2 regions of the Sphingobacterium lactis genome follow, and region 1 is predicted to be linked to the other one. Evidence: riboswitches for the same ligand, from Rfam matches in the RefSeq annotation. Region 1 holds a riboswitch; the other holds the start of a gene.
The links. Region 1 has a riboswitch for thiamine pyrophosphate ahead of thiS (sulfur carrier protein ThiS). Riboswitches for the same ligand answer to the same signal wherever they lie in the genome.
Positions count from the first base shown of each region.

Region 2: another riboswitch for thiamine pyrophosphate. It lies ahead of thiM (hydroxyethylthiazole kinase); the one in region 1 lies ahead of thiS (sulfur carrier protein ThiS).

Region 1 covers NZ_CP049246.1:3,498,119-3,504,297, reverse strand. The annotation lists gene thiC (phosphomethylpyrimidine synthase ThiC) at 1-1,439, opposite strand, end outside; gene thiS (sulfur carrier protein ThiS) at 1,453-1,659, opposite strand; TPP riboswitch at 1,722-1,821, opposite strand; gene G6N79_RS15320 (winged helix-turn-helix transcriptional regulator) at 1,917-2,255, opposite strand; gene G6N79_RS15315 (MBL fold metallo-hydrolase) at 2,371-3,354, shown strand; gene G6N79_RS15310 (hypothetical protein) at 3,400-4,188, opposite strand; gene G6N79_RS15305 (EamA family transporter) at 4,455-5,318, shown strand; gene G6N79_RS15300 (DUF7218 family protein) at 5,388-5,636, shown strand; gene G6N79_RS15295 (DUF6882 domain-containing protein) at 5,653-6,179, opposite strand, start outside.
Region 2 covers NZ_CP049246.1:2,209,274-2,215,452, forward strand. The annotation lists gene thiD (bifunctional hydroxymethylpyrimidine kinase/phosphomethylpyrimidine kinase) at 1-315, opposite strand, end outside; gene thiE (thiamine phosphate synthase) at 312-944, opposite strand; gene thiM (hydroxyethylthiazole kinase) at 928-1,734, opposite strand; TPP riboswitch at 1,793-1,885, opposite strand; gene G6N79_RS09705 (NAD-binding protein) at 1,927-3,612, opposite strand; gene G6N79_RS09710 (TIR domain-containing protein) at 3,613-6,179, opposite strand, start outside.

The DNA of each region.
Region 1 (6,179 bases):
GTCACGTAGCATAACATCGCACAACCGTACCATCCGATCATGGCCGCACCGATGGCGGAGGTGATGTGATCATATCCAGGTGCGATATCGGTGGTCAATGGGCCCAAGGTATAGAATGGTGCCTCATCACAGGCTGCCAGTTGTTTGTCCATGTTTTCCTTGATCATGTGCATGGGCACATGTCCGGGTCCTTCGATCATGACCTGCACATCGTGCTTCCAGGCAATTTTGGTCAGTTCACCCAGCGTTTCCAATTCTGCAAACTGGGCGGCATCATTGGCGTCCGCAATCGAACCCGGGCGTAGCCCATCCCCCAAGGAAAACGCTACGTCGTACTGCTTCATGATCTTGCAGATATCCTCGAAATGGGTGTACAGAAAGTTTTCCTTATGGTGATAAAGACACCATTTGGCCATAATCGATCCGCCGCGAGATACAATGCCCGTCACTCGTTTTGCCGTCAGATGGATAAAGCGCAACAGGACGCCGGCGTGGATGGTGAAATAGGAAACACCCTGCTCAGCCTGCTCAATCAGGGTATCCTTGAAGATTTCCCAAGTCAGATCCTCCGGCACACCTTTCACTTTCTCCAATGCTTGATAGATAGGTACTGTCCCTATGGGTACGGGTGAATTGCGGATGATCCATTCGCGAGTTTCGTGGATGTTCTTGCCGGTGGACAGGTCCATAATCGTATCAGCACCCCATCGGCAGGCCCATACAGCTTTCTCCACCTCTTCTTCGATGCTGGAGCTTACGGCGCTGTTGCCGATATTGGCGTTGATTTTCACCAAAAAGTTCCGCCCGATGATCATGGGTTCACTTTCGGGATGGTTGATGTTATTGGGAATGATGGCACGACCGGCCGCTATTTCCTGACGGACAAATTCCGGCGTGATATGTGTTTTCGGTGTATTTGCGCCAAAGCTTTCGCCCGGATGCTGTTGGGCCATTCCCGGCGTTGCCTGTTGCAATTGCTCGATCCGCTGATTCTCGCGGATGGCAATGTATTCCATTTCTGCCGTGATGATCCCTTGCTTCGCATAGTGCAATTGCGTTACATTTTGGCCTTCCTTAGCTTTTTTCGCTTTATGGTTGTAGGCAAAGCGTAGTTCATCCAATCGGCTGTCGGCCAAACGTTGTTGCCCATAAACCGAGCTAATCTGTGCCAGCGTATCCACATCGCCGCGGTCCATGATCCACTGCTCACGGATGCGTGGCAAACCTTTGCGAATATCGATCGATGCCTGTTCGTCGGTGTATGGACCTGAGGTATCGTAAATGCTGATGGGTGGATTCACTTCCAGCTCCCCATTGCTGAGTTTGGTCGGGCTGAGGGTAATTTCGCGCATGGCCACCTGGATGGGGTGAAGCGAACCTGGAATGTATATTTTCCGGGAGTTGGGAAATCCTGCTGAAGTAATGGCTTGATCTTTCATGTCTTTTGTGCTTTTATCCGCCTTGGGTTGCGGTAATGATTAGTATTGAGTCCGATTCCTGTAACGGGCAATTCGCCCAATTCGCCTTTTGGATAACCTGGCCATTAACGGCCACAGCGATTCCTTTGCTATGCGGCTTTAATTCGATAGCAAGAAGCTCCTCCAGATTTTGTGGAGCAGGCTTGTAAATTTTTGATTGATGATTGACGATTAGTAGCATTCCTGTAAATCCATTGATGAATAAAACTTTAGGAATGACTACAGTGGTACAGGACGCACCCATGAAGACATTTTACTTTTCCCTCCGCTAGTATGACCTAGATCAGGTTGTAAGGGTAAAATCTCAGCCTGCTACCTCGTGCAGACACCCCTAAAGTATCGGCAAGATAGGGAATACAAACCAGCAAAAGAAATAATTTTAAGAAATGAAACAATTCCTGGTATCAGGGAAAGGGTTGCATATCCGGCTTTAAACCCCTAACAGCCTATTTCTGCTATATTTTCTTTCTGCATCTGTTTGGTACCCCAAGCATTGAGGTATGTAATAAAGGGGATCAGTTCCTTGCCCGTTTCGCTCAAGGAATACTCAACTTTTGGTGGAACGACCTGATGGACCTTTCGGACAATCAATTGATCGGCTTCCAGTTCGCGTAAGGTCTGGGTCAACATTTTGGTGGTGATATCCTTGATGGTTTTATTCAGCTCACCATACCGGAGCGTTTCCCGTTCGTGGAGATACCATAAAATACGACCCTTGTACTTACCGCCAATCCGTCGAAAGGCGAAGTCCACTGCACAAATTGCCTTTTCTTCCATTTTTATTTATTTGTAAGGTGTTGAAAATCAGTAATGCATACTTTTTCGTCCCTAAGGTACAAAAAAGTACATACTTGACAAAAGGACTATTGGTGCCTAGCTTTGAAATAAAAACATGAACAGAAGAACGGTATTAAAAGCGTTGGGTATCATGGGCATTGGCCTACACGGTTTAAGTCAGGTTGCTTCCGCAAAGGGGCAGGAAGTGGTTAACGGATTCCCGTCACTTCCGATTCAAATCGGAAAAGTTAAAGGGTATATCCTGACTGATGGATACTTTGCTGCAGAAGGGTTGCAGCCCATCCTTGCCCCGGGAATTGCCCCTAAATTATTGTCGGAAGAGATGCGTAAGTACCATTTTAACGAACAAAATATGGAAGGTCCCATCAATGTCCTATTGTTGGAGATCGATAACCGAGTCATCCTATTTGATACCGGTGCTGGTCATTACTTTGGCGAAACTGCCGGCAAATTATTGGGAAATTTGGCAGGTATTGGGATTGCGGCTTCGGACGTGACGGACATCATTATTTCGCATGCACATATCGATCATATTGGAGGGGTATTGAATGCGCAGGGATTGCCCAATTTTCCGAATGCCACGTATCATATTGCAGCACGGGAGTTTGATTTTTGGTTCGATGATAAGCCAGATTTTTCCAATTCCAAAGGTGATAAGGTGGGCAAGGAGAATATTGATTTCGCACGGGCCGTGCTTGGAAAGATCGAGGATCGTTTGCAGCGCATTTCCTATGGGGAGCCCCTATTTAAGAATATAGTGCCTGAACTGGCCGCTGGCCATACCGGAGGGCATACGGTATTTACCATTGGGTCAGCAGGTCGCACCTTGCATTTTACTACGGATCTATTCCATAGTCCGGTGCTGATTTCACAACCTGCATGGGGCACGGCGTGGGATAGTGACTTTGATGCGGCGGTGGAATCACGACAAGAAATATTAAGGAAGCGTGCGACAGACCGACAAGCCATCATGGGCTGCCATTTGCCGTGGCCGGGGATTGGATTTATCGATCAGGAAGCCGAAGCCTACACGTGGAAACCCTTTAACGTTATGCGTCCAGTCCGCTTGAAACTCTAAGCATAGCCGCATAACTACCGCTTATCTGGGGCTATCTGCTGCCGCTTATGGCTTTGGTCCCGTCACGATGGTCAGGCTATCGGTCGGAAGTTTGGTCAGCACAGGATTCTTGATGAAATCAGCGTAGCTATTCTTTACATAAACATGGAGGTCATACGTATTCCAGTTTTTGGTCTCGGAAAGTGAGGGTCGATAGCGTACGATGAAATTTTCCAATTCTTCGTCATCAAGATCGATGATGCCTTGGATACTGTTCTTGTTAAAGATTTGATCGACCTCTATGTTCTCAAGTTCCTGTTGGATGAACTTGTTGGTGCGCCGAGCGTTTATGCCAGCCTTGCTGAACAGCTCATAGAAAAATGTGACGTAAGGTCCGCCAAATGGATTGAGAAGATAGAGGGGAGGCTTGCCATCGAAGTAGATTCCATCCCGAACTGCCCGATCTTTCTTGAGCTTTTCCAAGCTTTGGATCTTGGCTGCTTTGGTGTTTCCGACAATAACAATTTCTTCCAAGACCAAGTCCTTCTTATATAACAGAATCAGCGAAGGCATTGCTCCGGCGACAATCTTTCGCTCCTTCCAATGGGGATGCTGGAAAGCGATACTGTCTGTTGGCTTTGCCGCGATGGAAAAAGTGCCGTCGAATTGGGAGGAGCTTGACGAGTTCGTGTGGAGATTGGTAATCTTTATATCCCGCAGGTAGAGGCTACTGTCGGCTGAAGTAATCCGACCGGTGTACACTTGGGCTTCAACGTTTGAAGCTACCATGAGGGCCATAACCATCAATATTTTCTTATTCACCCGATTGCTGGAATTCATCTTAACTGAAGACATGCTTACAGAATTTATAGTGGCTTACAATTGAATCTAATTTAAATAAACTTTTCCATGATGCATGTTTTTGTAACATAAATTAACAATAAGTTGATAGTGGAAAAACGTTAATCGTGGTCAGGCCAGGTAATCATGTAGAAAGTATAGATTCGTTCAAGGCATATCTGAAAGAATTTTACCGATAACGCAAAAGTACCGTGCGGATATCCTTTTAAAAATGTATTTTAGTCTGCTCCTTCGGAAGTCGGATGTTGCTGCTAATTTTTATGAAAAACTATACCAAAATCGCTGTTACGGCAGCCATTCTTTCCATGGTCTGTGTGCAGGGTGGGGCATCGATTGCCAAACAGCTGTTTCCAGCAATCGGTCCCATTGCGACCAGTGCACTTCGGATCGGGCTTTCAGCAATCCTGTTGTACTTCATCAATCGTCCCAACCTTCGTGGATTGAACCGGCAACAATGGTTTTATTGTGGCGCCTATGGTCTTGGTATTGCAGCGATGAACTTGATCTTCTACATGGCCATTCAGCGTATCCCCCTTGGATTGGGCGTAACGATTGAGTTTATCGGTCCCTTGTTCCTTGCTTTCGCGCTTTCACGAAAATTATTGGATGTGGTCTGGGCATTGTTGGCCTGTTTGGGTATTCTGCTGATTGTGCCATGGCAGAGTGGGAGTTTGGATCCGCTTGGATTGTTTCTGGCCTTTTTGGCGGGTACGTTCTGGGCGGTGTATATCGTCATGGGCAGTCGGGTATCCAAGGTGATGGAGGGCCGACATGCGGTATCCGTAGGTATGATCATTGCCACGATCGCTATTCTGCCCTTTGCCATCTGGGATGGTGCGCTATTCGACGTTACCCCTTCGCTGTTCGGAATGGGGCTATTGGTGGCCATACTTTCTTCTGCATTGCCCTTTTCCCTGGATATGGTGGCACTCAAGCATTTGCCGGCCAAAACTTTCAGTATATTGACAAGTTTACAGCCCGCATTCGGCGCACTCTCTGGATTGCTATTCCTAAAGGAATACCTGACATGGACCCAATGGGCTTCCGTTGCCTGCGTCGTGCTGGCCAGTATTGGGACCACCGTGTTCTCCAAAAAAGAAGATCAAAAAGAGGGTGCGACCTAATCGATATTTTAACCAACGAATTGAAAGCTGTGGTGTTCTTTAATTAGTATGAACCAACACTAAACGATCATGCCAAGAACAAAAACACCACAGATCAAGAAACCCGATACGTATGAAGCCTTACGGGATAAGGGTGAAAGCAAGGAAAAAGCCGCACGCATTGCCAATGCACAAGCGGCAGGTACTGTCGATCACAGATCCAACAAGCTAGATGAACGCAGCAAGGATGACCTGCTCAGTGAAGCCAAGGAAATCGGTATCAAAGGGCGTCACAAGATGACGAAGTCCGAATTGATCAAAGAAATCCGCAATCACTAAACGTTGGCAAGTCAGCCTAGCTCTTCAGCGTTAACAATCGACCATGTTTATCGAAGGTGGCAAGACATTTCTCTTTGCCTTTGCTACCGATAACCTTGGTCTTTTGTTCATCCAGGATATACCCTTTATCCATCAGATAACACCTCAATGCCTGTCGATGATCGACATTGAAATTTGCGGCGATCTGCGGAAATGTTGTGAAGATGCGATCTGTGGAATCTTTCCTGTGATTCCTGAGCGCTTCGTTCTTGACCGTAAACAGGCCCACACCTTGCCCATAATCACCCATAAAATAAGCGTCTGCCCCAAACATACCGACCGCAATCATCCCAAAATTGTGCAATTCATCGATTTGAACAGGATAGGTAGACTGTTGAAATCTACGGATTTCATGCTGTTCGCCAAATGAACGTATGGCCAACGCATCCACCAATAGTGGTTGCGGGATAATCACCTGCTCTGCCGCCCATGCCCAAAGCCATGAATTGTTAAAATACGCAAATCGTCCTATAACCTGGATGTTTGCCAGAAGCCTGTCTCCGA
Region 2 (6,179 bases), 1.3 Mb from region 1:
CCCGGTAAAGGATTCCAGTTTTTCTGCGATGATCTCCACCAGCGCCGTGGAATGCACCATACCTATTTTGATGCTGTCGGGATAGGTATCCTCGAAGATACAATCCAGCTGTTCGCGGATGGCCTGTGCAGGAATGTCGAATATATTTTTTACGCCCTGGGTATTCTGTACGGGCAAGGCTGTCAATACGTTCATGGCATAGCAGCCCAGGGCGGAGATGGTCTTGGTATCGGCTTGGATACCAGCGCCACCACTGCCATCGAACCCTGCGATGCTCAGTACGGTCGGGACATGGTATCGGGATGTGTTGTTCATGATAAGCTATTTTTAAGTTCTTCAGCTGCTTTCCGGGGGTCCAGGCTGGAGCAGATGGCCGATACTACGGCGATGCTATTGGCACCGGCGGTGAAAGCTTCGTGTGCATGGGCAAGCTGCATGCCACCAATGGCAATCAGGGGTTTGTCGGTTTGGGTCCGAAGATCCCGGATGCCATGCATTCCCCAGGCTGTAATGGTGTTGGTCTTGGTCGGTGTCGGAAAGATCGGGCTGACGCCGAGATGCTGGACAAAATCCATGTTGTGGTCCTGCAGTTGATCGAGGAGCTCCAGCGACCAGCCGATTTGAAACCTATGGCCAAATTCCTCGTGGATCTGTTGCGGTTGTCGGTCGGTTCGGCCAACGTGGATACCCCAGGCATCCACGGCGGAAGCGACTTCCACATTGTCGTTTATGACCAAGGGGATGCCATACCTGTCTGTTAATGCTTTGAGGGCCATTGCTCGTTGGATAAAAGTTGCTGTATCCAGTTCCTTCTCCCGCAGTTGGATGATATCCACTCCACCGCGAATCGCTTCCTCCGCGACTTGCAGCCAGGGGAGATGCACACAGTCTTTTTCCGAAATCACCAAGTATAGGGGATAGGGGAAATTAGGATGAATGGGCATACCGGCGCATTTTCAGGTTTTCCACGATCTGTTCCTTCGAAAGGTTAAAGAGGATATCATACAGGTTGAGCTGCAGTGTGCCTGGACCCTTTGCCATGCTGGCTGCCATCTCCCCAGCCAGACTGGTAATGGCGACCCCTGCAATGGCTTCATCGAATGGCGATGTTCCAAGCCCCAAGAAGGCACCCGTTATAGCCGTAGCTGTACATCCAAGTCCAGTGACCTTGGTCATCATCACGGACCCGTTCACCACCTCAGCAATTTCCTGATCCGAAATGATATAGTCGATTTCCCCGGATATACAGACAACGGAACCATATTGCCGGTTAAGGAACTTGCCGGCACGTACCGCTGCACTGCTATCCGCAGTGCTGTCGACTCCTTTACCCTTCGTGTCGAAATGCTGCAAAGCCAAGATTTCAGATGCATTCCCACGGATGGCCGTAGGGCGTAGTGCCAGGAGCTCTTTTAGAATATCATTTCGAAGTGTGGAGATGCCAGCCCCAACAGGATCTAGAATCCAAGGTTTATGCAAGGCATTTGCTGCGCGTGCCGCCTTCAGCATATTTTCTGCCCAAGGTTTGCTCAAGGTGCCTATGTTGATGACCAAACTGTCGCACAACTGCAGAACCTCTTCGATTTCCTCCTCGGAATGCACCATAATGGGAGATGCTCCTAAAGCCAATAGCGCATTGGCGGTGTTGTTCATGACCACGAAATTGGTGATGTTCTGCACGAGGGGAGTTCTTTCGCGGACTTGGGACAATAAATGATAAATGTCGTTTTCCATCTTTCTTCTTTTTAACGAAATAATGGCTTGAGGGCAGGAGAATAGCAGTATAAATCGATCACGATCGTTTGCTTTTCCCTACGGCGGTATGATCCGCGTCAGGTTCAAAGGGACTCTCTCAATTCTTTTCAGAATACCCCTAAAGCCAATCAAATATAGGCCAAACTATTTGGAATTTCAAATGCAGCGCACTTACCCTTTCAAAAGGCTCTTGATGCGCAAGATTGTGTCCCGATCCTTCTGCTTTTCACTTTCGCTCAGGATTTCCCAAGGCACCAGTGAGGGGTGAAGGAGCAGTTGATCGTCCCGTTTTTCGCCGAAGGCCCAGCCATTGAGATAACGGTGTGCCATCCAACGGTTGTGCTCAATAATGGCAAGGGTCTCCACCTCAGCTGCTGTAAAGGTGATAACTTCCTTTTCCGGAACGGGCCATTGCCGTTGTGTCAGGATAAATTTATAAGGGATGTGATCGGCTTGCGCGCGATTGGCATCCTTGGCGTCCTCGCGTAAGGTCGGCCAACTCGAGGTGTATCGGGCACTCTCCGAACTCGCTCCGGAAAGCAACGTGGTGTAGTCGTCGTGGATGGCTCGCGCCAGTCGATCTTGCTTCTCACCAGTAATAAATTCCCAATTGGATATATCCTCCAATTGACCGAAGAAATTCAGGCTTTCGGTATCCGAGGCACTCCGCATGATCTTACGGAGACCTTTGCCTTCAGCATTCAGCACATAGATCGGCAGCTTGGATTCCTGTGTTTTATTAAGGATTTCCAATGCAGCGTTTAAATTGCTCTGGTCATCATCGAAGGCACAGACCAGAAGGCTGCTTTCAGTTTTTTCTGTTAATCCTTGATCTGTCAACAGCGCATTGTATGTGCCATCAAAGACATGAAAATGGACCGGAAAAATATGATGCGCCATGGGATACTGTTCCGCGAACAGGCGTTGGTCACGATCTGCCTGCGGACTGTAAATATGGATTTCGGTATTGTTTTCGATGGCCACATGGAATACACGTAACGCCTGAATGACCATGGCTTTTGCGAATTCCCCAAATCCCAAGAATACCAATCGGTTGATATGGGCAACGGATTTCCCCTGCTTGGCAAAATCCAGTGGCAATTGGGCAAAGAACATCCTGGCCATCATCTTGTGAACATTGAAGAAATGGAGTTCCAGCTGTTTGTCCTGGAACTGTATTTCCGCATTTTTCACCAGATCGACCAGTCGTGGGTTGCTCAGGTGCAGAAAGCAACGGAGCTTGTTCGTGCAATTTGACTTCTTATAGATATCTTGAACCGTTTCATAGGTTTCGATGACAGTTTGTTCATTTTCCAGAAAGAGAATCAGGCTATCGGCACGTTTGATACCCGCTTCCAGCAGGGTGTTCTCTTCATCCGCATTGCCGATGATGACCAGATGGCCCATTTTGGTGACTGACTTGATATCCGCATGGGCTGTTTCCTTTTCAATCGCGATGCCCTTTTTGCCGTAATCTTCCTTTAAACTCTTCATCAGCTGCCTTCCTTTTTTCGAAATACCAACACTGATGACATGGTTCTTTTTAACCGATGCCTTCAACAGGTTGATCTGTTCGGAGAACACCTTTTGGATGATCTTGTAGGCGCCGAAGATCAGAATGCCGATAGTGCCGATCTTGGCAACGATCAGTTCCCAAGGTACATCCTGCTGTTCCAAGCCCGTACCGGAAGGATCTGACCCGAAGACGATCTTGATGAGTCTATAGATGCGGTCCGGGAGATACCTTAGCGTATTGCTCTCCGGAAACATCTTGGATAGTCCAATCCAGGAGAGCGCCAGCAATACCACCACGAACAGGATCCCTAATAGTCCTTTCTGTCTTCTTGTCAACTTCATCTATTTTAATTTTGATTTGGCTTCGTTGAGGAGTTTCTCCACCTCAGCCTTCAATTCGTTGTTTTTTATTAAAAGTAACTGTTTTTCTGTAACCTCGACCAGACGTTGCCCAATATATTGCATTTCGGGCTTGCTGCTGTAATGGTTGGCCACCATAGCGCGTGCCAATGGATGGTAGATGTGCGTCACGGCCAATAGCTGCAGGTTCGCGTCGGTTTTGATCGGATAATTTTGCCGAAGGATTTCCAGGATACTCGTTTTCGAACTCGGGGAAATACTCCGCAGGAAAGGATCATCAAAATACCAGGTACTGTAATTCCCAGTAGTATCCACGAATGGGAAGATCGCTCCTGATGCATTGTCGTATTTCTTGCCGTAGAATTTCTCCAGATCGCGAGCCACCTGCTCATTGGACATATCCACCTGTCCCGGTACTTCCCAGGTATTCACCGTTTTCCCGAGCACCAACTCCTCAATGGTCATCAATTTTTTATCGCCCGGAAGCACGAAGATATTCGAAAACTTCTGGTTCATAAATGGCATCGTCAGGATATTTCCTGTACGGGCATCGACAATCTTGGTCACAAATTGCAACCCATTTCCATCATCCTGAACAAAGATTTGCTTGTCATCTTCGGAGAAGTGGAAATATTTGGAATATTTACTCACCCGGATGCGCTGTCCAAAGGGTTTCCCTGTTTCGATGTTCCAGAGCCGCATGTGGTCCGCATCATCCGAGATGGCCAACACATCATCCGCATTATTGAACATCATGAACGGAAATTCAATGGTCTTCAACGAAAAGACTTCCTTGTAATCCGTACTGTTCAACAGCTTGGTACTTCCGTTGTTATCCGTCAGTACGAGGTATTTTCCGGTATTGGAATATCGGCCACTGCTCAGTGTTCCTTTTTCCTCTTTCAGCACCTTTCCACTGTGCGGGTCGACAATCTTCCACGAGCTTAATCCAACGAGGATAGCCTGCGTAAAGTCCGGAGATATCGTGAATCCGGGGATTTCTGCTTTCTCTTCATACTTGAAAATTTGCTTGCCCGTAGCAATATCCCAGGCAGCAAAGCTATTCTTTCCGGTACGGGAAGCGACCTCTTTCTCATCCACCTTGAAGATGTACAATTTGGGTTGAGCATCGATCGCCTTTCCAATTGGTTTGCGGCTGGTGAGATCATAGAAATATGTTTTACCACTCTTGCCTTTCACCAACAGGTTCTTGGTTTTATGCAGCACGATAATAGTCGCGATGTTCTCAGGTGCGGTAATGATATTTTTCGTTTTTGTTCCGTTCTCGAGGTTGAGCTCATCAATGGATTTACTATCCTTATAGATGGTGTAGGCTACATTTTCGGTAATTCCCGGTACAGCTACGATAAGTTCATTGGGTTCAAAGTACTGCGCCAATTGTAAGGGTGCAGCCTTGACATTATCGATAAAAGTTTGGTTATCCGAGCTGACCAGCTGTTGATTCCAGTTTGGCGAGTTATATTGTAAAGCCATATCATCCTGTTCCAACATCTTCGTTAGTGGGCTGATAAAGAAAACGTTTCCCGGCAGTGCCGTTGATTTGGCAACTGAACCAGTCGTGAGGTTAAGCTGTGCGATCTGTTCATTATTTCCGGCATGCAGCTGACCATTTGTTGTAAACCCGACGTATTTGGCTGTATTTACCTGCGTATTGGTCCATTCTTGGCCTGTCACGAGATTATAGTAGTTGATGCCGAAATTACCGAACAAGGCAACCTGCTTTCCATCCGGACTAAATGCTGGTGGTTTTGAAGTATACGGTGTTTCTTTACGTAATTTCATTGTTGGTGTAGGAGTGGTGATATCAAAGAATAACCATTCATTTTTTTCCTTATGGGCAATCCCTATAAGCAAGAGATCCAATTTTGGCGAAAAATAAGAGGTCTCCAATGGATATCCCGAAAGGGTATGCAACAGTTGTTCCTGCTTCGTTTCGGTATTCAGGAGGTATAGCTTTTCCATTTGTTTGAAGAGCACCATTTTTCCGTCGCCGGAAACCGCGGAGATGGTCAGAAACGTGCTGTCCGGATTGGCGCGAATGGTTTCAAGCTTATCTTTGTCGATATCATACCGTACAATCGAATTATCTACTGTGGTAACATACGCCCGATTGGCTTGATCAAAAGAAGGATAGCGCGCCTGTTTGGTCTTGACCTGTCCCAATTGCTTGATCGGTTTTCGGTTGATGGCGTCCCAGACTTGGAGCACTTGTGTGAAATCACCGGAACTGGCCCAACCGACCAGCCATTTTCCATTGGGAGAGAACCGCAAGTTGCCGACATTGATATTCGGCATCAGGGTCATATCATCCTGAACGGCGAGCATGGAATGGGCAAACAATTTGGCGTCATCATCGCCTCGGCGGGTGGCTTCGGCAATATAGGCCGCACCATCGCCATATTCGCTTTCCGTGAGTTTATTGATCCCTGATGCATAGAGCGACTTGGCGAGGTTTCTTACCGCAGAGTTCCGTTGGTTCCAAGCGAATATTCCGGCAATGACCGCCAAAATACCCAACACACCGATTA